Regions from separate parts of the Paracoccus aminophilus JCM 7686 genome, predicted to be linked through region 2. Evidence: riboswitches for the same ligand, from Rfam matches in the RefSeq annotation. Region 2 holds a riboswitch; each other region holds the start of a gene.
The links. Region 2 has a riboswitch for cobalamin ahead of nrdH (glutaredoxin-like protein NrdH). Riboswitches for the same ligand answer to the same signal wherever they lie in the genome.

Region 1 (5,845 bases), on a different replicon from region 2:
CGTCTCTGCTGGAAATCCTCGGCTCGGACTTCATCCGCACGAGCCGGGCCTATGGCCTCTCCGAGCGCAAGATCATCTATAAATATGCCCTGAAAAACGCCAGCATCCCGACCATTGCCGTCCTCGGCATGGGCATCGGGCGCTTGCTCGGCGGGGCGGTTCTGGTCGAGATTATCTTCTCGCGCCCGGGGCTTGGGCGGCTGGTGCTTGACGCGATCACCATGCGGAATTTCCCGGTGCTGCAGGGCGTCGTGCTGGTCATCGTCTTGCTGTTCACCCTGACCAATCTGCTCGTCGATCTGTCCTATTCGGCGCTGGATCCGCGCATTCGGCGCGGCATGACCCGCGCGGGGGGCAGCACATGAGCGAAGTTCTGCGCCGCATCCTCGCCCGCCCGTCGGGAGCCTTCGCCCTGCTGGTCGTCGTGACGATCTGCACGCTGGCGCTGCTCGCGCCGGTTCTAAACCTGCAACCGCCGGGCAAGATCAACATCGCCCATCGCTTCGAGGCGCCGAGCTGGGCCCATTGGCTCGGGACCGACCATCTCGGGCGCGATCTGCTGAGCCGGTTGATCCATGGTTCGACCGTGGCGATGGGCGTCGCTTTGAGCGCGATCGCGCTCGCCCTGACACTTGGCACGCTGCTGGGCATCATCGCGGCGGAATCGCCCAATCGTTGGGAAAGGCCGATCCTGATCGTCTTCGACGTGATCGCCTCTTTTCCATCTCTGGTGCTGGCTTTGGCCTTCATCGCCGTTCTTGGACCGGGGATGTGGAATGTGGCCCTGATCATCGCGATCACCATGATCCCACATTTCGGCCGCGTCGCCCGCGCCCAGGTGCTGACCGTGCGCGAGCAGCCCTATATCGAGGCCGAGCGCATCTTAGGCGCCTCGCGAAGCCGCATCGCGCTGATGCATATCCTGCCAAATATCATGGGGCCTTTGGTCATTTTGGCCAGCATGGACATCCCCGTGGTCATCGCCATCGAGGCGGGTCTCTCGTTCATCGGCCTTGGCGTGCGCCCGCCGCTCGCAAGCTGGGGAACGCTGATCTACGACGGCTTTGCCAATATCAACCAATCGACCATTCCGGTCATCGTCTCTTGCGTCGCATTGGCCGGGGCGACCCTTGGTTTCACGCTTCTGGGCGAGGCCCTGCGCGATGCGATCGACCCCAGAAGGAGGTCCGCAAGATGAGCACCACCCCCCTTGTTTCGATCCGCGATCTCAGCGTCGAGGCCGCAGGCGCGACCGGCCCGCTGCATCTCTTGCGCGGCGTCGATATCGACATCGCGCCGGGCCGGATTGTCGGCGTGGTCGGCGAATCCGGTTCAGGCAAATCGACCCTCGCCTCGGCGATCCTCGGGCTGCTTGCCAGCAATGTCACCAAGGTCGGCGGCGAGATCCGCTTTCAGGGCCTTGATCTGCTGGCGCTCACCGAGCCCCAAAAGCGCGCCTTGCGCGGCGACCGGATCGCGATGATCTTTCAAGATCCGATGACCGTGCTCAATCCGGTCTTCAAGATCGGCACCCAGCTTGTCGATGTCATCCGGCGCAAGCGACCCGGTGTCTCGCGCGCGGATGCCATGGCCGCGGCCGAGGCGATGCTGCAACGCGTCGGCATCTCGGAACCCGCGCGCCGCCTTGCCGCCTATCCGCATCAGATGTCGGGCGGGATGAGGCAGCGCGTGATGATCGCCATGGCGCTGTTGACCAATCCCCAGCTGATCCTCGCCGACGAGCCGACGACCGCGCTAGATGCAACCGTCGAGGCCCAGATCGTCGAGATCTTCCGCGATCTGCAACGCGAGAGTGCCTGTTCGGTCCTCTTCATCTCGCATCACCTCGGGCTCTTGTCCGAGTTCTGCGACGACGCCATCGTCGTCTATGGCGGGCTGGTGGTCGAAGCCGGGCCGATGGCCGAGATCATCGGCAATCCCCGCCATCCCTATACCGCCGCGCTGCTTGGCTGCGAGATCGACGAGGGCGAAAGCGGCACCGCGCTCAAGACCATTCCCGGCCATCCGCCCAGCCCGTCCGCGCTGCTTGCGGGCTGTGCCTTCGCCCCGCGTTGTGCGCTGGTGGACGAGCTTTGCCTGCGTGGCCCGGTGCCCATGGCCGAGGTCGGCGCGGGTGTTTCCGTTCGTTGCACGAGGATCTGACATGGATTGGCGTTCCGAAACTCTCCACCGCACCGCGCCGCCGCTGATCGCTTTCGAGAAGCTCTCTGTCACCTTCGGCAATGTCATCCGCGCGCTTGATGAGGTCACGCTTTCGATCCCGCGCGGCTCGGTCACCGGGCTGGTCGGCGAAAGCGGCTCGGGCAAGACGACGCTGTGCCGGGTTTTCGTGGCCTTACAACGGGCAAGCGCGGGCCGGGTCACCTTCGCGGGCGAAAACCTGTCCGAGCTGCTCGCGAAGGACGAAATGGCCTATCGGCGGCGCGTCCAGATGCTGCTGCAGGACGCCGCCGCCTCGCTTTCGCCGCGCATGGCCGTGGGCAAGCTGCTGGCCGAGCCCTTGCGCATTCACGGCCTGCCCATGGCCGAGCATTGGCCGCGCGTGCTGAAGGCCTTCGAGCGGCTGGGGCTCGCGCGGGAACTGCTAGAGAAATACCCGCATCAGCTTTCGGGCGGACAGGCGCGGCGGGTGGCGATTGCCCGTGCGCTGGCGCTGCAGCCAGAGCTCATTATCGCGGATGAGCCGACGGCGGGGCTCGATCTCTCGATCCGGGGCGAGCTGTTGAACCTCATGCTCGAGCTCAAGCAGGAATATGGCCTGACCTATGTGATGGTCAGCCATGATCTCAATGTGATCCGCCGCGTCACCGATCGCGTCGCGGTGATGTATCTCGGCCAGATCGTCGAAGAGGCCGAGACCGCCGCGCTCTTTCGCCACCCGCGCCACCCCTATACCGCCGCACTTCTGTCTGCGCGCGCCGTCATCGACCCGGCGCAGCGGCAAAAGCGGGTGGTGCTGCAAGGCGAGATCCCAAGCCCGATCAACCCGCCCCCCGGCTGCCGTTTCTCGACCCGCTGCCCGGCGGTGCGCGACCGCTGCCGGGCCGAGGCACCTGCCCTGACGCAAGATGACAGGGGCTCTTTCCGCTGCCATTTCCCGCAGGCGGATCCGGCGGTCGCGCGCCTGTCTGCGACCGTCCAAACCCCCGCGCCTTGAGCGCATCCTGCCGCGCCCAACCGAGGATCTTCTGCCGACTTGACCGGCTCGGGCCGAAGCGGCAGAAGGTTCGGGTCAAGGTTCCCGTCGCCAGATCCTCGGATGTGGTGGCCGGGCTAAGAGGGAATCCGGTGAGAAACCGGAGCTGACCCGCAACTGTATGCAGCGAGGGCTCGCATCACCCGTCACTGGCCCCATGGCCGGGAAGACCGATGCGAAGGCCTGACGACCTGCAAGCCAGGAGACCTGCCTGACGACAGAGGCTGTTCCGCGATCGGGAGTATCGCGGGGGCGTGTTCGCGGTGTCGGGCCCCTTTCAGTTGGGGCCCATCGCTGCCGGATCTCCCCCCATCCCGCTGCGGAACCTGTGCAGGAGGGCGGGCGTGGATCACCGTCAGGAAGGCGAAATGGCGGGCAAACCCCAGCGGCAGGCGCTTCTGCTGCTGGCCAAATCCGCATTCGCGGCCACGCCCCATCGCGAGATGTCCCGGATCGCTGCGGCTTTGGCGGCGCGACCCGAGATCCGCGCCCGGTTCGATCTGGTCGAATGCTGCTATCTCGAACAAGGTGAGCCCTCGCTGCGCGATGCTCTGCGGTCGCTTGCCGAAAAGGGGCTGGCGCAGGTCGTGATCCTGCCCGTGATCGTGCCGATGGAGCCGAGCCTGCGCAATTGGCTGGGCCTGATGCTGGCGCTTTGGCGGGCTGAAAGCCCGTTGCCCGACATCGTGCTGGCCGACGAGATCGCGGCCACCGCGGGCCTCTCCGACATCTTGGCGCGGCTGGCGCTTGAAGCGCCGCGTCATGCCTTGCCTTGTGGCGATGCACCCCGGCCCGAAGCGGTTCAGGTACCGTCCCAGCATTACCGGGTTCTGGTCTGCACCGGACCGACCTGCCATGCGCGGGGCGCGACCGCGATCTGGGCGCATCTGCGCAACCAACAGGTCCGCCGCAAGCTGCGGGTGACCGGCGCGGGCACGATGACGGCCAAGACGAGCTGCCTTGGGCCCTGCGCGCTTGGGCCGGTGGTGCAGGTCTTTCCCGATGGCACCTGGTATGGCGGTGTCACCGAAGAGGCCCTCGACCGCATGATTGACGAACACCTTCTGGCCGGTCATCCGGTCGCCGATTTTGCCTATTCGCCCGGAGGCCGCAAACAGCAGCTCCGGGCCCTGCCCCTTTCCCCTGAGAAGAAGGAACACGAATGACCCTGTTCGGAAAATCGGCTTTCGCGGGCCTTTTGGCCTTGGGCGCGACTCTGGCGCTTCCGGCTTTGGCCCAAGATGCCTTGCGGGTGGGCCAGACGTTTCTGGTCGACAACCTTGACCCCACAGCGGGCTCGGCGGGCTGGGCGCTGACCAGCCACGGCGTCGGCGGCCAGCTCTGGAGCGTCGATGCCGCGGGCCGGCTGGTGCCCGAGCTGGCGCAATCGGCCAACCGGACCGGAGATCTGAGCTGGACCATCACCTTGGCTGAGGGGCGCCGCTTTTCGGACGGCAGCCCTGTGACCGCCGCTGCGCTGAAGGCGGGCTTCGAGAATACTTTCGCCAAGAATGCGCCCGCCGCCGCGACCGGCGGCAAGCTAAGCTTCGAGGCGCCCGATGACCGCACGCTTCTGGTCACGACCGAGCGCCCGGTCGCGATGCTGCCCGCGCTTTTCGCGGAATGGCCGCTGATCGCATATGGCTTCGACGGCGCGGGACAGCCGCTGTTCACCGGGCCCTATAAGGTGACGGGCTTTACCGCCGATGCGACACTGGATCTGGCCGCGAACCCCTATCACCCCGCCGGAGCCGACCGCTCGGATATCACATTGCGCAAATTCGGCGATGCTCAGACCATGGCTCTGGCGCTGCAATCGGGCGAGCTCGATCTGGCGTTTGGCTTGCCGGTCGAGGGGCTTTCCGCGATCCGCGCCAATCCCGATCTGACGGTCAAAAGCTTTCAGGTCGGCTATCAATATTTCGGCTTCCTGAACACCGAAAGTCCGACCCTCTCTGACCCGAAGCTGCGTCAGGCGATTGATCTGGCGCTCGGTCGGCCCGAACTGATCGAGGCTATCGGCAATGGCGTTCCCGCGACCGGCGCTTTCGCGCCCTATTTCCCTTTCGCGGGCAAGGTCGAGCGGGTCAGCGACCGATATCTCGCGGGCGATCTGCTTGATAAGGCCGGTTGGACCGCCGGGTCCGACGGCAAGCGAACCAAAGACGGCGTGCCGCTTCGTCTGAGGCTGGTGACCTATTCCTCGCGCCCCGATCTGGTCACGATGCTGCCCGTGGTCGCGGCGCAGCTGAACCGTCTGGGCATTGCGAGCGAAACCCGTGTTGTCGAAAACCCGGGCGATGCCGCCGCCGAGGGCGATTTCGACATCTTCCTCTGGGCCCAGCACACCGCGCCGAACGGCGATCCGGCGTTCTTCTTCAACTCGATGCTGGTCAGCGGCGCCGCCCTGAACCATGCGCGCTATAAAAGCCCGGCCTTTGACGCGATCATCGCCAAATTCAGCGAAACCGCCGATCCCGAGACCCGCAACCAGATCGCTCTGGAGGCGCAGGACCAGCTTTTCGAGGACGTGCCGGTCACCTTCCTGATCGCGCCGGAATGGCGGGTCGGCCTGTCGACGCGGCTCAAGGATTATGAGCCCTGGGGCTCGGACTATTATGTGATCCG
Region 2 (5,845 bases):
CCGAACCCGAGAAGAAGTCGTGGTTCTCGCTATCCGTCGAGAGGGCGGCGAGGATGGCCGGGTTCACCTCACAGGCCTGCGGCGGGAAAAGCGCCTCATAGCCGAGGTTTTGCAGCGCCTTGTTGGCGTTGTAATGCAGGAAGGCTTTGACGTCTTCGGTCAGGCCGATGCCGTCATATAGCTCGGCCGCATATTTCGACTCGATGTCATAGAGATCGAAGATCAGCGAGAAGGCGAAATCCTTGAGCTCCTGACGCTTCTCTTCCGAGACTTTCTCTAGGCCGCGCTGGTATTTGTAGCCGATGTAATAGCCATGCACCGCCTCGTCGCGGATGATCAGGCGGATAAGGTCGGCGGTGTTGGTCAGCTTGGCGCGGCTCGACCAATACATCGGCAGATAGAAGCCCGAGTAGAAGAGGAAGCTTTCCAGGAAGACGCTGGCGATCTTGCGTTTCAGCGGATCGGCCCCGACGTTATATTCCTGCAGGATCAGCCGAGCCTTTTGCTGGAGATGCTGGTTCTCTTCCGACCAGCGGAAGGCCGCATCCACCTCGGGCGTCAGGCACAGCGTCGAGAAGATCGAGGAATAGCTGCGCGCATGCACCGCCTCCATGAAGGCGATGTTCGAGAGCACCGCCTCTTCATGCGGCGTCACCGCATCGGGCATCATCGACGGCGCGCCCACCGTATTCTGGACGGTATCCAGCAGCGTCAGCCCGGTGAAAACCCGGATCGTCAACTCGCGCTCTTCGGGGCGCAAGGTCGCCCAGCTTTGCACGTCATTCGACAGCGGCACCTTTTCCGGCAGCCAGAAGTTCACCGTCAAACGGTTCCAGACCTCGAGATCCTTGTCATCGTCCAGACGGTTCCAGTTGATCGCCTTGAGCGGCGCGCGGAGAATCTGATCCTTCATCCGAAGAACCCCTCTTTCATGTCAAAATATCCTCAGGGGTCCGGGGGCAGACAGCCCCCGGCGTCATGACGTGGCTCAGAGCGAGCAGGACACGCAGCCCTGAATCTCGGTGCCTTCCAGCGCGGTCTGGCGCAGGCGGATGTAGTAGATCGTCTTGATCCCCTTCTTCCACGCATAAATCTGCGCCTTGTTGATGTCGCGGGTCGTGGCCTCGGCCGGGAAGAACAGCGTCAGCGACAAGCCTTGGTCGACGTGCTCGGTCGCCGCCGCATAGGTGTCGATAATTTTCTCGGGGCCGATTTCATAGGCGTCGCGGTAATATTCGAGGTTTTCATTGTTCATGAAAGCCGCCGGATAATAGACGCGCCCGATCTTGCCTTCCTTGCGGATCTCGATCTTGGCCACGATCGGGTGGATCGAGCTGGTCGAGTTGTTGATATAGCTGATCGAGCCGGTCGGCGGCACCGCTTGCAGGTTGCGGTTGTAAAGGCCATGCGCCATCACATCCGCCTTCAGCGCGGCCCAATCCTCACGGGTCGGCAGCTCGATGCCGTCAAAGACGCGCACGACCTCCTCCGAGACCGGCAGCCAGTCCTGTTCGGTATATTTTGCGAAGAACGAGCCATCGGCATATTTCGATTTCTCGAAGCCCTTGAAAGTCTCGCCTTTTTCGCGCGCGATCAGGTTCGAGGCGCGGATCGCGTGATAGGCGATGGCGGCGAAATAGACGCTGGTGAACTCGACGCCTTCGGGCGAGCCGTAATGGATGCGCTCGCGGGCGAGGAAGCCGTGCAGGTTCATCTGGCCAAGACCGACCGCATGGGCCTCGTCATTGCCGCGCCGGATCGAGGGGACGGATTCGATTGCCGACATTTCCGACACTGCCGTCAGCGCGCGGATTGCCGCTTCGACGGTGGCGCCGAAATCCGGGCCGTCCATCGTTGCCGCGATATTCAGCGAGCCGAGGTTGCAGGAAATATCCGTGCCCATCTTGGAATAGCTCAGATCTTCGCTGAACTCCGAGGCCTCATTGACCTGCAGGATTTCCGAGCAGAGGTTCGACATGGTGATGCGCCCGTCGATCGGGTTGGCTTTGTTCACCGTGTCTTCGAACATGATATAGGGATAGCCGCTCTCGAACTGGATCTCGGCCAGCGTCTGGAAGAAGGCGCGGGCGTTGATCTTTTTCTTCTTGATGCGCTTGTCGTCGACCATCTCTTGATATTTCTCGGTGACCGAGATTTCCGAGAAGGGGACGCCGTAGACCTTCTGCACGTCATGGGGCGAGAAGAGATACATATCCTCGTTCTTCTTCGCCAGATCGAAGGTCACATCGGGAATGACCACGCCCAAAGACAGCGTCTTGATGCGGATCTTCTCGTCGGCGTTCTCGCGCTTGGTGTCGAGGAACCGCAGGATATCGGGGTGGTGAGCGTTCAGATAGACCGCGCCCGCACCCTGACGCGCGCCAAGCTGGTTCGCGTAGGAGAAGCTGTCTTCCAGCAGTTTCATCACCGGGATGACGCCCGAGGACTGGTTCTCGATACCTTTGATCGGTGCGCCGGATTCGCGGATATTGGTCAGCATCAAGGCCACGCCGCCGCCGCGCTTCGAGAGCTGCAAGGACGAGTTGATCGAGCGGCCGATCGATTCCATGTTGTCTTCGATGCGCAGCAGGAAGCAGGAAATCAGCTCGCCGCGCGATTTCTTCCCGGCATTGAGAAAGGTCGGCGTTGCCGGCTGGAAGCGCCCCGAAAGGATCTCATCCATGAAGCGGGTCGCCAGCTTTTCATCGCCGCGCGCCAGCGCCAGCGAGACCATGACGACGCGGTCCTCATAACGCTCGAGATAGCGCTGACCGTCGCGGGTCTTCAGTGTATAGGAGGTGTAATATTTGAACGCGCCGAGGAAGGTCGGGAAGCGGAACTTCTTGCGGTAAGCCTCGTCCCAGATCTGGCGCATGAAGTTCTTGGAATATTGGTCCAGAACCTCGGCCTCGTAATAGCCTTCCTCGACCAGATAATCGAGCTTCTCGTCCAGCGAGTGGAAGAACACGGTGTTCTGGTTCACATGCTGGAGGAAATATTGATGCGCCGCCTTGCGGTCGGCGTCAAAGCGGATGTTGCCCTCATTGTCATAGAGGTTCAGCATCGCGTTCAGCGCATGATAATCGAGTTCGGCCTTCACGCCATTGTCGAGCATTCCATCCCCCGGAATTCTGCTAGGCCCGCGCGGATACGGGCGATGTCGGTTTCATTGCCGGAAAGCTCAAAGCGGTAGAGCACCGGGACGTTGCATTTTTGTGCGATCACATCGCCCGCAAGGGCGAAGGTCGAGCCGAAGTTTCGGTTTCCCCCGGCGATGACGCCACGCAACAAGGCGCGGCGGGCGGTGTCGTTCAGGAAGTGGATCACCGGCTTGGCGACAGCGCCCCGCCCCTGCCCGTCTGCATAGGTCGGCAGGACCAGCACATAGGGCACGCGGGGCTCGGGCATCGGCTCGGCAGGCGACAGGGGTATCCGCGCGCCGCCAAGGCCCAGCCGCTCCACCAAGCGGGCCGTATTGCCCGAGCGCGAGGAGTAATAGACCAGATCCAGCACGGCGCGGCGGGCTCCTTACGACAGGCGGCCGATCATGTCGGGACGGAACCCGGCCCAATGCTCTTCACCCGCGATCACCACCGGGGCCTGACGATAGCCAAGCGCCACCACTTTCTCCATGGCAGCCGCGTCTTCCGTCAGGTCCACCACCTGATAGGACAGGCCCTTTGCATCGAGCGCGCGGGTGGTGGCCGTGCACTGCACGCAAGCCGGTTTGGAGTAGACGGTGATGGTCATTTTTTGTCCCTAGGCATGGCACGAGAGGCGAAGGGACCACCGTCGAAGCGCACCGCGACGGATATCAAAAGGTCCCGCGCCCACCGCACGGTTAAGTCTTTTTCCTGTCCTGGCAGGTCTCTGACTCACGGGTCACGGCTCGGCCGATCCCTAGGGGTGGCAGCCCCCGGACCTCTTTGGCTTCGCTCTCCGCCTACAGTTGCGGGGGCAGCGCTGGCTTGAACCAGCTTCCCTCTTTTTCCCTCCTCAAGCTTTCGCCCGACTCAAGAACCAGAACACAACCAATGGACACCACCGCCACAGAAATGTCAACATATGGTATATAGGCAACGATGCCCGCCAAGCCATCTGACTTTGCTGAGTTTTGCTTGAAATGTAGGGAAAACTGGTGGCCGGAAAAGAAGAAGGGGGCCGTTGGGCCCCCTCTCGCATCTTGCGGATTCGGTTTCAAGCGCCATCGCTGTGACGCCGCAGCATATCAGCTTTGCGTGCGCTGCGCCCGGGCGTGGAAGACGAAGCCGAGGAAGTTCAGAAGCACCTGCGCCGCCAGAACCGAGGTGACATCGCCATGGTCGTAATCGGGCGCGACCTCGACCAGATCGATGCCGACGATCTCGTGACGTTGCGCCACCGCCTGCAGCATTTCGAGCACCTCGTAATAGAGGAAGCCGCCATGCGAGGGCGTGCCGGTGCCGGGCGCGATCGAGGGGCAGAAGCCGTCGATATCAAGCGTGACATAGACGCGCGCGCCCTCCGGGATGCGGTCGATCACCCCCTCGGCCCCCAGTTTGCGCGCCTGACGCACCGAGAGGATATCCGAGCCCGCCGCCCGCGCCGCCTCATAGCCATCGCGCGCCGTCGACGAGACGTTGCGGATGCCGACCTGGGTCATGCCCGTGACATAGTCCTTTTCCGAGGCGCGGCGCAGCGGGCTGCCGTGGCCGGTGCGCACGCCGTGACGCTCGTCTACGAAATCGAGATGGGCGTCGATTTGCAGGATGTGGATGTCGCCGCGCCCCGCGAAGGCCTCGATGCAGGGGATGTTGATCGAATGATCGCCGCCGATCACCACCGGGAAGGCCCCGGCATTCAGGATCGCCTCGACCCCGGTCTTGATATTGGCATGGCTTTTCGCGGTATCGGTGTGGACGATATCGGCGTCGCCAATATCGACGATGCGCACATCCGAGGTCAGATAGGTCGCGTCGTCTTCGTGGTCATAGGCGCCGCCATGGCCAAAGCTGAAGAGCGTCGAGGCCTCGCGCACGCCCCTCGGCCCAAAGCGCGAGCCTGCGCGGTATTGCGTCCCGAAATCGAAGGGCGCGCCCAGCACGGCAACATCGGCGTCGATCTTCGACCAATCCGCGACATAGGGATTCTTGCCGAAGGTGCAGATGCCAACGAAGGGCAGGTTCAGGCGGCCAGCGTCATAAGTAGCGCTCATAAGGGGGTCCTTTCGGGTCGAGGTCAGTCTTCCAGCTTGGCGCCGGGGGCTCCGGCGCGGCTGAACATGATGGAAACAAAGGTGATCGCGGCGGCGATGGTCAGCAGCCAGGCCGGAGCATAGGCCGCGCCGATAAAGCCGCCGATCCAGGTCGCCGCCAGCGGCGCGGTGCCGCCGAACAGCGCATTCGCCGAGTTATAGCTGAGCGCGAAGCCCGAGAAGCGGACGCGGGTCGGGAAAAGCTCGCACAGGAAGGTCGCCAGCGTGCCGCCATTCATCGCGAAGAGGATGCCAAAAAGCGACAGAACCGCGAGGATCAGCAGGTAGCCACCGCTCGCCATGCCGGTGTAATCGACCGACGAGAGCACGCTGAACAAAGGCAGCGTCGCCACCATGAACAGCCCCGAGCACAGCAGCAAGATCCGCTTGCGACCAATCCGGTCCGACAACCGCCCCATCAGGAAAATCGCGCAAAGATAGGCCAAAAGCGTCACCGTCGCGCTCAGGAAGGCCGCTTCCTTGCCGACGCCCAGCTCATCCGACAGCCAGGTCGGCATATAGATCAGGATCAGATAGAAGCCGACCGCATTGACCAAGGTGCCGCCAAAGGCCGTGAAGATCTGCGGCAGATGGTTCTGAAGCAGCTCTTTG
Region 3 (5,845 bases), 1.3 Mb from region 2:
TCTGCGTCATCGCCAAAGACTGGAGCATCGCGGCCTGTGCCCAAACGCCACCCTCGAACTGAGGCCGAGGTTGCGTGGCACAGGAAAGCCGGTCTGAAGCAACGCGGCATCGGCCCGTTCGGGCGCTAGCCCCTTGAAATGGAAACACTCTGATGGACCTTGCCTTCAAGGACATGCAGCCATTGCGTTGCGCGTGGGGGTTGAAAAGCAAGGCGTCGAGATGATGCAGTCCTTATTCTAGCGGAGAACACGGCGCTTAGGATCGCAGACGACGCCCGTGGCCCTGCCCGGCAACCCCAAACCTAGGACATGGCTTCCTCGACCTGCGCGCAGGTTTGCAGCACGGCGAGATCGGCTCCCGGCTTTCCGCTCAACTGCACGCCAACCGACAGCCCGTCCTCATCGCGAAACCACGGACATGATGCAGAAGGCTGCCCCGAGATATTCGAGGGGATCGAATAGGGCGCAAAGCCGTAGCCCGCGTCGTTCCAGTCATCGACATTGGCGAAACTGACATAGGACAGGGTTCCTTCGGCCGGAGGCGCGCTGGCGAGGCTTGGCGTCAGGATCAGGTCGAGCTGGTCCAGCGAGCCCAGATAGGCCCTGTTATAGGCGGCGCGCGCGGTCTGTGCGGATTGATATGCCGCGCGCCCGCCCTGCGCCGCCTTTCCCATCAGATGCCAGGTCAGCGGCTCCAATTCGTCGCGCTCGGGATCACGGCCAAGCGCGCGCGCACGCTGCTCGACCAGCGAGACAATGTCGAAAATCCACAGATAGTCGAACCAATCCGTCGAGAGTGCGCCCGGGTATTCATAGGGGACGATCTCGTGGCCAAGCTCTGCCAGCAGCGCGGCCGCGCGATGGACCGCTGCGCGCTCCGTCGCACCCGGCGCCCGACCACTTGGGTCTTTGTCCGCGACGCCGATGCGAAATCGCACCGGGTTGCGCAGGGCGTTGAGAAACGAGCCGCCGCCATTCGCTGTGATATCGAGCGAGGCCGCGCTGTCTCGGACCGTGCGGGTGATGACGTGATCGGAATTCAACCCGCCCGCGATCGCGTCGAAATAGGGCCCGACCGGGTTCAGCCCTGCCGTCGGCTTGAAGCCGAAGACGCCGGTGCAGGCCGCCGGAATGCGGATCGACCCGCCGAGATCGGTCGCATGGGCGATCGGCACCATACCCGAGGCCACCGCCGCGGCGGCCCCGCCGCTGCTGCCACCGACCGTCATGCCGGGGCGATGGGGGTTGTGGGTGACGCCATAGGCGCGTGGCTCGGTCACGAATTCCGCCGCGAATTCCGGCGTATTCGTCTTGCCCAGAATCGCCAACCCTGCAGTCCGCCAGCGCTCAACCATGAGGCTGTCAGGGCGCGGCGCATCCCCCTTGAAGAAAGCCGATCCGAAGGTGGTGGGCATGTCGCACGAATAAAGGTTCGCGTCCTTCAGCAGGAACGGCACGCCGCTCAGAACGCCGCCGGGGAGGCTGTCGCAACCTGCCAGAGCCGCCTCGAAATTGGTCGCGATCACCGCATTGAGTTCCGGGTTGCGTGCCTCGATCATGGCAATGGCGGCCTCGATGACCTCACGGGCCGAGACCTCCCGAGCCGCAATCAGCCTCGCCAGACCGACGCCATCCGCTGCGGCATATTCCGTCAGTTCCATGTCCTCGCCTCCCGCCGCGAGAGCTGGCCGACCAGCTGCAAGACGTATTTCTGAAAGATCGGCAGCGCGGTCTCTGTGGTGATATGGCCGGTCGGTTGCGCGGCCCCGACCCAGAGACCATCGATCATGGCCGACAGGCAGTTCACCGCGAAATCAATATCCTCCGCCGGAATGAGCGGACGGAGGCAATGCGCGATATTGCTGGCCAGCCGACGGTGATAGATCGTCTGGAAGCGCAGCATCTCGGCATTGCCGCGCAGCGCGGCCCAGAGCGCAAACCATGTGCTGGCGACGGCAGGCTGGAATTGCTCGGGGTCGAACTGCGCCGAGGCGATGGCCATGAGCCGCTCCATCGGGGTCGAGGCCTTGCGCAGATTGCGCACAGTCGCGCGGGACAGCTCGCGGTTCAGATGGCGCAGAACCAGCGTGTAGAGCTCGTCCCTGCTGCCGAAATAATGCGTGATCAGGCTCGGCGAGATGCCGGCTCGGCTGCCGATCTGCCGGATCGAGCTTTGCTCGATCCCGCGCTCATGGATCGTCTCGATCGCTGCCGCGATGATCTGCTGCTGTCGTATCGTCTGCATTCCAAGTTTTGGCATCACATCTCTCTGTTTCGACCGTCTGGGATTTTTTTATTGAACACGTCAACAAAGTAATTATTCTTGTTGGCGTGTTCAATAAAAAACTGAGACGCAGATGAAATCGCACCTCCTCTCCGCCAGCCTCGCCCTGCTGCTGCTCGCGCCCCACGCTGGCGCGGCTGCCGAGGCGGAAGCCTGCCAGACTGTTCGTCTCGCCGATCTTGGCTGGACGGATCTCGCGCTGACCAATGCCACCGCCTCGCTGCTGCTGAAGGCTTTGGGCTATATACCCGAGCAGATCTATCTCAGCCTCAACCTGACCTATGAGGCGCTGAAAAGCGATCAGGTCGATGTGTTCCTCGGCAACTGGTTGCCTGCCCAAAGCACTGAGTTCAAATCCTATTTCGACAATGGCGATGTCGCGGTGCTGTCGACGAATCTGACCGGCGCCAAATTCACCCTCGCGGTTCCGAGTTATGTCGCCGAGGCGGGCGTCACCTCGTTTGACGATCTGGCCAAGCACGCCGACAAGTTCGGGTCGAAGATCTACGGTATCGAGGCCGGGGCCAACAAACCCTTGCTCGAGATGATCGAGGCCGGACGCCACGGCTTAGGCGATTGGGAGCTGGTCGAATCGAGCGAAGCCGCGACGCTCGCACAGGTGGATCGTTTGACGCGACGCGGTGACTGGATCGTCTTCCTTGGCTGGGAGCCCCATCCGATGAACATCAAATACAAGCTGAGCTATCTCAGCGGAGGTGATGAGGAATATGGCCCGAACTTTGGCGGCGCCACCGTCAGGACCATTACCCGCACCGGTTACGCACAAGAGTGCCCCAATGTGGCAAAGCTGCTCGACAATCTGAAATTCGATCTCGCCTATGAAAACACCGGGATGAACGCGATCACCGAAGACGGTGCGGACCCCTCGGATGTGGCCAAGGATCTGATCGCCAAGCGGCCTGAACTTCTCCAGACTTGGCTTGCGGGCGTGAAGACCGTCGATGGCGCGGAAGGCTATAAGGCCGCTGCAGAAACCATCCTCCCACACTGACGGCGGGAGGCGTTCCTCCTGCTTTTGGGCTTTAGAGCCGTGGCTTTGAATGCAGGAATGACGCAGTTGCGGCGAGGGCAATGTGGTCTACGTCGAAGCAAGGCAACCCGTTGTGCTCCCCGAAACCCCGTGCTTGCCCGCCCGCCAGCAGATCGAAATCGATGCCGTAATCAGGCCACAGCGAACTGCTCAAACCCTCATATTCTTCATATTCAACATGAATATTCCGACGATCCAGCCGCGTTGACATCGTCCCCCATCCGGCCGATCTTGCCATCGGATCAAGGTGCCGGGGGAAGCCCCGGATAAAAGGGAATCCGGTCAGGCTGTCGCCGAATCCGGAACTGCCCCCGCAACTGTAGGCGGCGAGCCTGTCTGACATGCCACTGGCGCGGAGTTCGCGTCGGGAAGGCCAGACTAGGTGACGACCCGCAAGTCAGGAAACCTGCCTCGATCACTCACCTGTTCCGGCTGCGGTGGGCAGTCGGGAGCGGCCATCCGCAAGGTGACATCGCCGCCTCGTGACTCCGTCACGGGGAGTCATTTCGTTTTCACGGCCTGTCGATTCAGGCCGCTCAGAAGGCATGTCAGGATGAGAACAGACCTCACCTATTCGCTCAAAAGCACGCGGTTCGACGAGAATTATCGCCCGGCCGAGAACACGCGCACCACGACCAACTTTGCCAATCTCGCCCGAGGCAGCAGGCGCGAGGAAAACCTGCGCAACACCTTCAAAATGATCGACAACCGCTTCAATGCTCTGGCGCATTGGGACAATCCGGGAAACGACCGCTATTCGGTCGAATTGGAGATCATCTCTGCGGAAATCAGCATCGGAGATAACAAAAGCGCCGAGGCTTTCCCCCTGATCGAAATCTTGAAACCGACGATCCTTGATCGGAAAAACGGCCAGCGCATCGAAGGAATTGCGGGGAATAATTTCTCGTCCTATGTCCGCGATTATGATTTCAGTATCCTGCTACCGCAGCACAATGACGGGCGATCAAGTTTCAGCGCGCCAGCGCATTTCGGTGATCTGCATGGGAATCTCTTCCGGTTCTTTCTGAAGTCTCCTGCCTATAAAGAGACCTTCAAAAAGCTTCCGGTCATCTGCCTGAGCGTGTCCAGCAGCAAAACCTATCAGAGAACCGAAAACACGCATCCCGTTCTGGGCGTTGAATATCGGCAGGATGCCTTCTCTGCGACTGATCTTTACTTTGAAAAGATGGGCTTGCAGGTGCGCTACTTCATGCCTCCAAACAGTGTCGCCCCCTTGGCGTTCTATTTTACCGGTGATCTGCTGAGTGATTACTCATGTCTCGAACTGATTGGCACGATCAGCACGATGGAAACCTTTCAAAGGATCTACCGCCCAGAAATCTACAATGCCAATTCCATCGCTGGAAAAACCTACCAACCAAGCTTGAAACATCAGGATTATTCCCTGACGCAGATCGCTTATGATCGCGATGAGCGCAGCCGGCTGGCGATCGAGCAAGGACAACGCGCACGCGACACTTTCATTGAGCCATATCGAGAAATTCTCGAGAAATGGTCCTCCCAATACTCTGCCTGATCAACGACGATGCAAGGTCACATTACCATGAATAAGCTTTTGCCCACTTCGACCGCCGGAAGCCTTCCCAAGCCGGTTTGGCTCGCCCAGCCTGAAACCCTCTGGTCGCCGTGGAAGCTTCAGGGCGACGAGCTGATTGAAGGAAAACAGGATGCCCTGCGCGTCACCCTGAGCGATCAGCAACAGGCGGGCATCGATATTGTCAGCGACGGCGAACAAACGCGTCAGCATTTCGTCACGACCTTTATCGAGCATCTCGATGGCGTGGATTTCGAGAAACGCGAGACCGTCCGGATCCGCAATCGTTATGACGCGAGCGTGCCCTCGGTCGTCGGAGCCGTCTCTCGCCCCAAATCTGTCTTTATCGAGGATGCCAAATTTCTGCGTGGACTGACCGATCAGCCGATCAAATGGGCGCTGCCCGGTCCGATGACCATGATCGACACGCTTTACGATGGTCATTACAAAAGCCGCGAGAAACTCGCCTGGGAATTTGCGAAAATCCTCAATCAAGAAGCCAAAGAGCTTGAGGCTACAGGTGTCGACATCATCCAGTTTGACGAACCGGCCTTCAATGTCTTCTTCGACGAAGTGAATGATTGGGGGATCGCCGCTTTGGAACGGGCGGTCGAGGGCCTCAACTGCCAGACCGCCGTTCATATCTGCTATGGCTATGGCATCAAGGCCAATACAGATTGGAAGAAAACCCTTGGCGCAGAGTGGCGGCAATATGAGGAGATTTTCCCCAAGCTCCAGAAATCATCCCTCGACCTAATTTCACTCGAGTGCCAGCACTCCCGTGTGCCAATGGATCTGATTGAACTTCTCCGCGGCAAGAAAGTCATGGTGGGGGCAATTGATGTGGCGACCGATACCATCGAAACGCCCGAAGAGGTGGCCGATGTTTTGCGAAAGGCGTTGCAATTCGTGGATGCCGACAAGCTCTACCCCTGCACCAATTGCGGCATGGCGC
Region 4 (5,845 bases), on a different replicon from region 2:
CGGTCGATCGCAAAAGCCTTGCTGCGGGGCTCGGCTCGGGCGCGAAGGTGATGATCGCCGATTTCGAGGATACGACCTCGCCGGGCTTTGCCAATATCGTCACCGGACATGCCAATCTGATCGACCTGCGCGACGGCGCGCTGCATCCCGCCGAGGACAGCCCCGCAGGAACGGAAACGCCCGCGCTCATCATCCGCCCGCGCGGCCTTCACCTCAACGAAGCCAACATTCTCGCCGGGGGTCAGCCGATCTCGGCGGCGCTCTTCGACTTTGGCCTGTCGCTTTACCACTGCGGGCGGGCGCTGGCCGAGCGCGGGCAGGGGCCGTTCTACTATCTGCCGAAGCTTCAAGGCCAAGACGAGGCGCGGTTCTGGAATGATGTCTTCCTGTTCGCGCAGGAAGAGATCGGCCTTGCCCCCGGCACCATCCGCGCCACGGTCATCATCGAGACCCTGCAAGCCGCCTTTGAGACCGACGAGATCGTCTGGCAGCTCAAGGATCATATCGCCGGGCTCTGCTGCGGAGCGCGCGACTTTACCTTCAGCTATATCAAGACCTTGCGCAATCACGCGGCCTATGTCCTGCCCGACCGCGACGCGCTGCACATGGAAAGCGCCTTTCTGGCCGCCTATACGGCACGGGTGGTCAAGGTCTGCCACCGGCGCGGCATCCATGCCATCGGCGGCATGTCGGCGGCGCTGCCGGTCGCCAATGACACTGATGCCAATCGCCATGCCTTCGATCTGGTCCGCCATGACAAAGAGCGCGAGGTCAGCATGGGCTTTGATGGCTGCTGGGTCGCGCATCCCGGGCTGGTCGCCGTCGCGCAAGAGGTCTTTGACCGCCAGATGCCGCGCGCCAATCAGATCAGCCGCCCGCGTCAGGAATGGCGGATCGAGCCCGCCATGCTCTTGCGCCCGCATCAGGGCCAGATCACCTTGCGCGGGGTTCAGGCCAATATCGCGATTGCGATGGAATATCTCTCGAACTGGCTGATGGGGCGCGGCACGGTGCCGATTGCGCATCTGCTCGAAGATGCCGCCACCGCCGAGACCAGCCGTGCGCAGCTCTGGCAATGGGTCCATCATCGCGCGCCGGTCGAGTTCTCGGATGGCGAAGAACGGCTTCTGACCGCCGATTGGCTGGGCGAGCTTATTCAGGCCGAGATCGTCCGCATTCTCGACCGGATCGGCCCCAATGCCTTCCACCGCGGCCATTACGCCCCGGCGGCCCGGCTGGTCCATGAGGCCGCCACCGCGCGGCTTTTGCCCGAATTCATCACGCTTGCCGCCTATGACCTGCTGAATGCGCTCGACTGATGGACCCGGTCACTACGCTTTCGCCCTTTGGCGGCCCGCTTCCCGAACCTCAACCCGAACCACTGCCGCGCGCTGTACCCGCGCCGCAGGACAAAACCCAACAGATTGAACGTGAAAGGAAACATCATGACCAAACGAAAGACTTTTTCGGAGATCCATGGCGAGCTCCTGTCCCGCTACCCCTCCGGTCAGGCGCCGGGCGGGGTTTCGGTTGACGCGATTGCGCAGCTGCGCCTGCAAAGCCCCTACGACACCCATCTCGATATTGCCCGCGACATGGCGGCGGTGATGCGCGCCGATATGGCCGCTTACGACGCGGATAGCGCACAATTCACCCAATCGCTTGGCTGCTGGTCGGGCTTTCACGCCCAGCAGATGATCAAATCGGTCAAGCGCCTGCGCGGCACGGTCAAGGGCACCTATGTCTATCTCTCGGGCTGGATGGTCGCCGGTCTGCGCAACCGCTGGGGCCATCTGCCTGACCAATCGATGCATGAAAAAACCGCCGTCGCCGATCTGATCAACGAGATCTATGTCTCGCTGCGTCAGGCCGATGAGGTCGCGCTGAACGATCTTTTCAAGGATCTCAAGGCCGCGAAAACCGACGAGGCGCGCCGCGCCGCGATCGAGGCCATCGATAGCTTCGAAAGCCATGTCGTGCCGATCATCGCCGATATCGACGCGGGCTTTGGCAATGAACATGCGACCTATCTGCTCGCGAAAGAGCTGATCAAGGCGGGGGCCTCGGCGCTCCAGATCGAGAACCAGGTCTCGGATGCCAAGCAATGCGGCCATCAGGACGGCAAGGTCACCGTGCCGCGCGAAGATTTCATCGAGAAACTCCGCGCCTGCCGTCTGGCCTTTGAAGAGCTCGGCGTCGATCATGGCGTCATCGTCGCGCGCACCGACAGCCTTGGCGCCGGTCTGACCCAGAAAGTGCCGGTCAGCCAGAAGCCGGGCGATCACGCCGCCGAATATCTCAAATGGCTGAAGACCGAGCAGATCACCGAGGCCAATCCGATCCGCGAGGGCGAACTTGCGCTCTATCAGGGCGGCGAATTCGTCAAGCCGGTGCGCCTGCCGAACGGGCTCTTCCCCTTCATCGAAGGCACCGGCCGCGCCCGGGTGATCGAGGATTGCGTGGCCTCGCTGCGCGATGGCGGCGCGGATCTCCTGTGGATCGAAACCGACACGCCGAATGTCGATGAGATCGCCAGCATGGTGAATGAAATCCGCAAGGAGGTGCCGAAAGCCAAGCTGACCTATAACAACTCGCCGAGCTTCAACTGGACGCTCAACCTGCGCAAACAGGTGCGCACACAATGGCTGGCCGAGGGCAAGATCAGCGCGCGCGATTACCCCGAGGGCAATGAGCTGATGAAGGCCGATTACGACGCGACGGATCTCGGCCGCGAGGCAGATGCGCGTCTGCAACGCTTCCAGACCGATATTTCGGCGCGCGCGGGGGTCTTCCACAACCTCATCACGTTGCCGACCTTCCACCTCACCGCGAAATCGGTCGATGAACTCAGCCGCGGCTATTTCGGCGAGGACAAGATGCTGGCCTATGTGAAGACGGTCCAGCGCGAGGAAATCCGGCGCGGCATCTCGGCGGTCAAGCACCAGCACGAGGTCGGCTCGGATCTGGGCGACACGTTCAAGGAAATGGTCGCGGGCGAGCGCGCGCTGAAAGCGGGCGGCCATGCCAATACGATGAACCAATTCGCGGCGGAATAAGCCGCGCCCCGGATAGGGGGCCGGGGTTTCCTTGGGAATCGCGGTAAACCGGCCCTCTCTGCGCCGTCCCTTCCGGGGGCGGCGCATCTGTTTTCGCCGTCCTGCCCGCGCCGGTTAGTCGAAGAGCGCGGCGCCGGGATGGAGCGACCAGCGCCGCCCGTCATGGCTCAGCCGCGTGCGCGACAGGGGCTTGACGCTGACCCGCGCGGCGGCGCTCAGGGGCGCGTCGAGCACCGACAGGACCAGCGCCTGAATCGGGCCGGGATGGGTAATGGCGATCAGCTCTCCGCTTTCGGGCGTCAGGGCGTCAAGCCAGCCGGTCACCCGCGCGGCCATCTGCGCGAAGCTTTCGCCCCCATGCGGCGCGGCGGTGGGATCGCCCAGCCAGGCCGCGAAATCGGCGGGGGCTTCGGCCAGCAGATCGGCGGGCGCGCGCCCGGCCCAGGCGCCGAAATCGGTCTCGGCCAAAGCAGGGACCAGCACGCCCTGACAGCCAAGCGCCTGCGCGGTGTCGCGCGCGCGCCGCAGGGGCGAGATCAGGCAGAGGTCCGCCCCGGCAAGCGGGGTCAGCTTGTCCAGCGCAGGCCGAGAGGCTGGCTGATCGGCGGGGAAAGCCGTGCCGTCAGGGGGCGCGGCGCAAATCAGGGAAAGTCGGATCGTCATCAGTTGAGCTTCGGACATTGGGGTTAGGTCAGGCAAGTTCTCTTTGACATTGCCACATTGCAGGCGCAGCATCTTCGAGATTGTCCTGACGGTGGAAGCCGGTGTGAATCCGGCGCGGTCGCGCCACTGTAACCGCGAAAGCCTCGCGGAAGTCAGACCCCTGTTCATGGCAAGCAGAAATCCACGCCGGACGCGTATCCGAAGGAGAGAAATTATGGCTATGTCTGCCGTCGCCCCCGACTTTCAGGTCGAGCCGATCCCGCTGAGCAAATGGGCGCCTTGGGCGATCTTTGCGGGCGTGATCATGCTGCTCGCCATGTATTTCGTCACCACCGAGCAAGGCGCGGTGGCATTGTTCGACGGCATGTATGTGCATGAATTCGTGCATGATGCCCGTCACCTCCTCGGCTTCCCCTGCCACTGAGGGGATCTGACATGACTGGACGTTATTTGCTGCTCGGCATGATTGCCGGGCTGATCGCTGGCCTATTGGCGTTTGGCGTGGGCCGCGTCTGGGGCGAGCCCCCGGTTGCCGCCGCCATTGCCATCGAAGAGGCGAATTCCGCCGCTGAAGCCGAGGCCGATCACGCCGCCACCCATGAGGCCGCGACCCATGAACATGGCACGACCGACGCGGGTTCGACCGTGGTCGCATCAAGCGAATCTGCGGCGCCTGCCGGGCATTCGCATGGCGGCGACGAAGAGGCGCTGGTGTCGCGCGAGACTCAGGCGGGCTTTGGCCTGCTGACCGGGATGCTGGTCTTTGGCGCGGGGCTTGGCGGCATCTTCGGTCTGGCCTTCGCGCTGATCGAGGGGCGTTTCTCGCATCTCTCGGCACAGGCGACCTCGGCGATCATGGCCGGGCTTGGCTATGTCATGGTCATCATCGTGCCGCAGCTCAAATACCCGGCCAACCCGCCCGCGGTCGGCCACGGCGAGACCATCGGAATGCGCACGCAGCTTTATTTCGCGATGCTGCTTTTGTCGATCATCGCCATGGTGATCGCGGTCGCAATCGCGCGCAGCAGCACCAACCGCTGGCAGTCGGGCATCATCGCCACCATCGCCTATCTTGGGCTGGTCACGGCGGCGGGCTTTGTGCTGCCCACGATCAACGAAGTTCCTGCGGATTTCCCGGGCGATCTGCTTTGGCACTTCCGCACGGTCTCGCTGGTGATCGAGGCGGTGCTCTGGGGCGGCATCGGGCTGATCTTCGGCTGGCTGGTCCAGCGTTCGTGGAACCACACGCCGGCCCATCGCACGCGGCTCGCTTAAGACGCCCCCTTAACACGCAGCGATCCTGACACATCTGACGCGCCGGCCCTCCCGTCGGCGCGTTTTTCTGTCAGGCCCCGCTGGAATAGGGCGCGAACCGTGCATCGGTCGGGCTGACATCCAGCGCGCGGCCCAGCATCGGAAAGGCGCGCTGCGGACAGGCGGGCCGCTCGCAGACCTTGCAGCCCGGGCCGATCCGCGTCGCAAGACCCGGATCGTGCAGATCGAGCCCGCGCGCATAGACCAGCCGCTCGGCATGGGCGAGATCACAACCGACCGCGACCGTGAAGGTCTTTTCCAAGGCGGCAAACCCGCCCTGACCGTGCCGCACCAGCCGCGCAATCCACAGATAACTGCGCCCGTCGGGCATTTGCGCGACCTGCCGCACGATTTCTCCGGGGCGCGAGAACGCCTCGTAGATATTCCACAGCGGGCAGGACCCGCCGATCCGCGAAAAGTGGAAATCGGTGGCGGACTGCCGCTTCGAGATATTCCCGGCGCGGTCGGTGCGGATGAAGAAAAACGGCACGCCGCGCGCCTCGGGGCGTTGCAGGGTCGAGAGCCGGTGACAGGTGGTCTCGAACCCCACGCCAAAGCGACGCCCGAGCAGGTCGATGTCATAGCCAAGCGCCTCGGCCGTCGCCAGAAACAGCCGGTAGGGCAGCAGCAGCGCGCCCGCGAAATAGTTCGCAAGCCCAATGCGCAGCAAGGCGCGGGCATCGGGGCCGAGCCCCGGCTCATCCGAGAGCCGCCGGATCAGCTCATCCTGTTCGAGAAAGGCCAGCTGGGTCGCGATCTGATAGGCCTGCTGGCCCTCGCTCAGATGAGCGGCGAGATGCAAGAGCCGCGCC

Region 1: it holds a riboswitch for cobalamin, as region 2 does, so the genes downstream of both, JCM7686_RS17810 ((2Fe-2S) ferredoxin domain-containing protein) here and nrdH (glutaredoxin-like protein NrdH) in region 2, are expected to answer to the same signal.
Region 3: it holds a riboswitch for cobalamin, as region 2 does, so the genes downstream of both, JCM7686_RS07010 (DUF1852 domain-containing protein) here and nrdH (glutaredoxin-like protein NrdH) in region 2, are expected to answer to the same signal.
Region 4: it holds a riboswitch for cobalamin, as region 2 does, so the genes downstream of both, JCM7686_RS22005 (CbtB domain-containing protein) here and nrdH (glutaredoxin-like protein NrdH) in region 2, are expected to answer to the same signal.

Annotation. Positions count from the first base shown of each region.
Region 1 is NC_022042.1:41,614-47,458, reverse strand. Features, by position in the region: gene JCM7686_RS17830 (ABC transporter permease) at 1-365, shown strand, start outside; gene JCM7686_RS17825 (ABC transporter permease) at 362-1,198, shown strand; gene JCM7686_RS17820 (ABC transporter ATP-binding protein) at 1,195-2,163, shown strand; gene JCM7686_RS17815 (oligopeptide/dipeptide ABC transporter ATP-binding protein) at 2,165-3,178, shown strand; cobalamin riboswitch at 3,254-3,446, shown strand; gene JCM7686_RS17810 ((2Fe-2S) ferredoxin domain-containing protein) at 3,562-4,383, shown strand; gene JCM7686_RS17805 (ABC transporter substrate-binding protein) at 4,380-5,845, shown strand, end outside.
Region 2 is NC_022041.1:138,831-144,675, reverse strand. Features, by position in the region: gene nrdF (class 1b ribonucleoside-diphosphate reductase subunit beta) at 1-913, opposite strand, end outside; gene nrdE (class 1b ribonucleoside-diphosphate reductase subunit alpha) at 989-3,115, opposite strand; gene nrdI (class Ib ribonucleoside-diphosphate reductase assembly flavoprotein NrdI) at 3,097-3,513, opposite strand; gene nrdH (glutaredoxin-like protein NrdH) at 3,529-3,750, opposite strand; cobalamin riboswitch at 3,845-4,040, opposite strand; gene speB (agmatinase) at 4,229-5,194, opposite strand; gene JCM7686_RS00705 (MFS transporter) at 5,218-5,845, opposite strand, start outside.
Region 3 is NC_022041.1:1,406,148-1,411,992, reverse strand. Features, by position in the region: gene JCM7686_RS07035 (hypothetical protein) at 1-62, shown strand, start outside; gene JCM7686_RS07030 (amidase) at 303-1,661, opposite strand; gene betI (transcriptional regulator BetI) at 1,652-2,260, opposite strand; gene choX (choline ABC transporter substrate-binding protein) at 2,358-3,296, shown strand; gene JCM7686_RS24320 (hypothetical protein) at 3,328-3,546, opposite strand; cobalamin riboswitch at 3,564-3,763, shown strand; gene JCM7686_RS07010 (DUF1852 domain-containing protein) at 3,889-4,872, shown strand; gene JCM7686_RS07005 (methionine synthase) at 4,900-5,845, shown strand, end outside.
Region 4 is NC_022044.1:137,655-143,499, forward strand. Features, by position in the region: gene JCM7686_RS21990 (malate synthase) at 1-1,319, shown strand, start outside; gene JCM7686_RS21995 (isocitrate lyase) at 1,446-3,056, shown strand; gene JCM7686_RS22000 (histidine phosphatase family protein) at 3,171-3,719, opposite strand; adenosylcobalamin (AdoCbl) riboswitch at 3,800-3,892, shown strand; gene JCM7686_RS22005 (CbtB domain-containing protein) at 3,940-4,143, shown strand; gene JCM7686_RS22010 (CbtA family protein) at 4,155-4,994, shown strand; gene JCM7686_RS22015 (short-chain fatty acyl-CoA regulator family protein) at 5,065-5,845, opposite strand, start outside.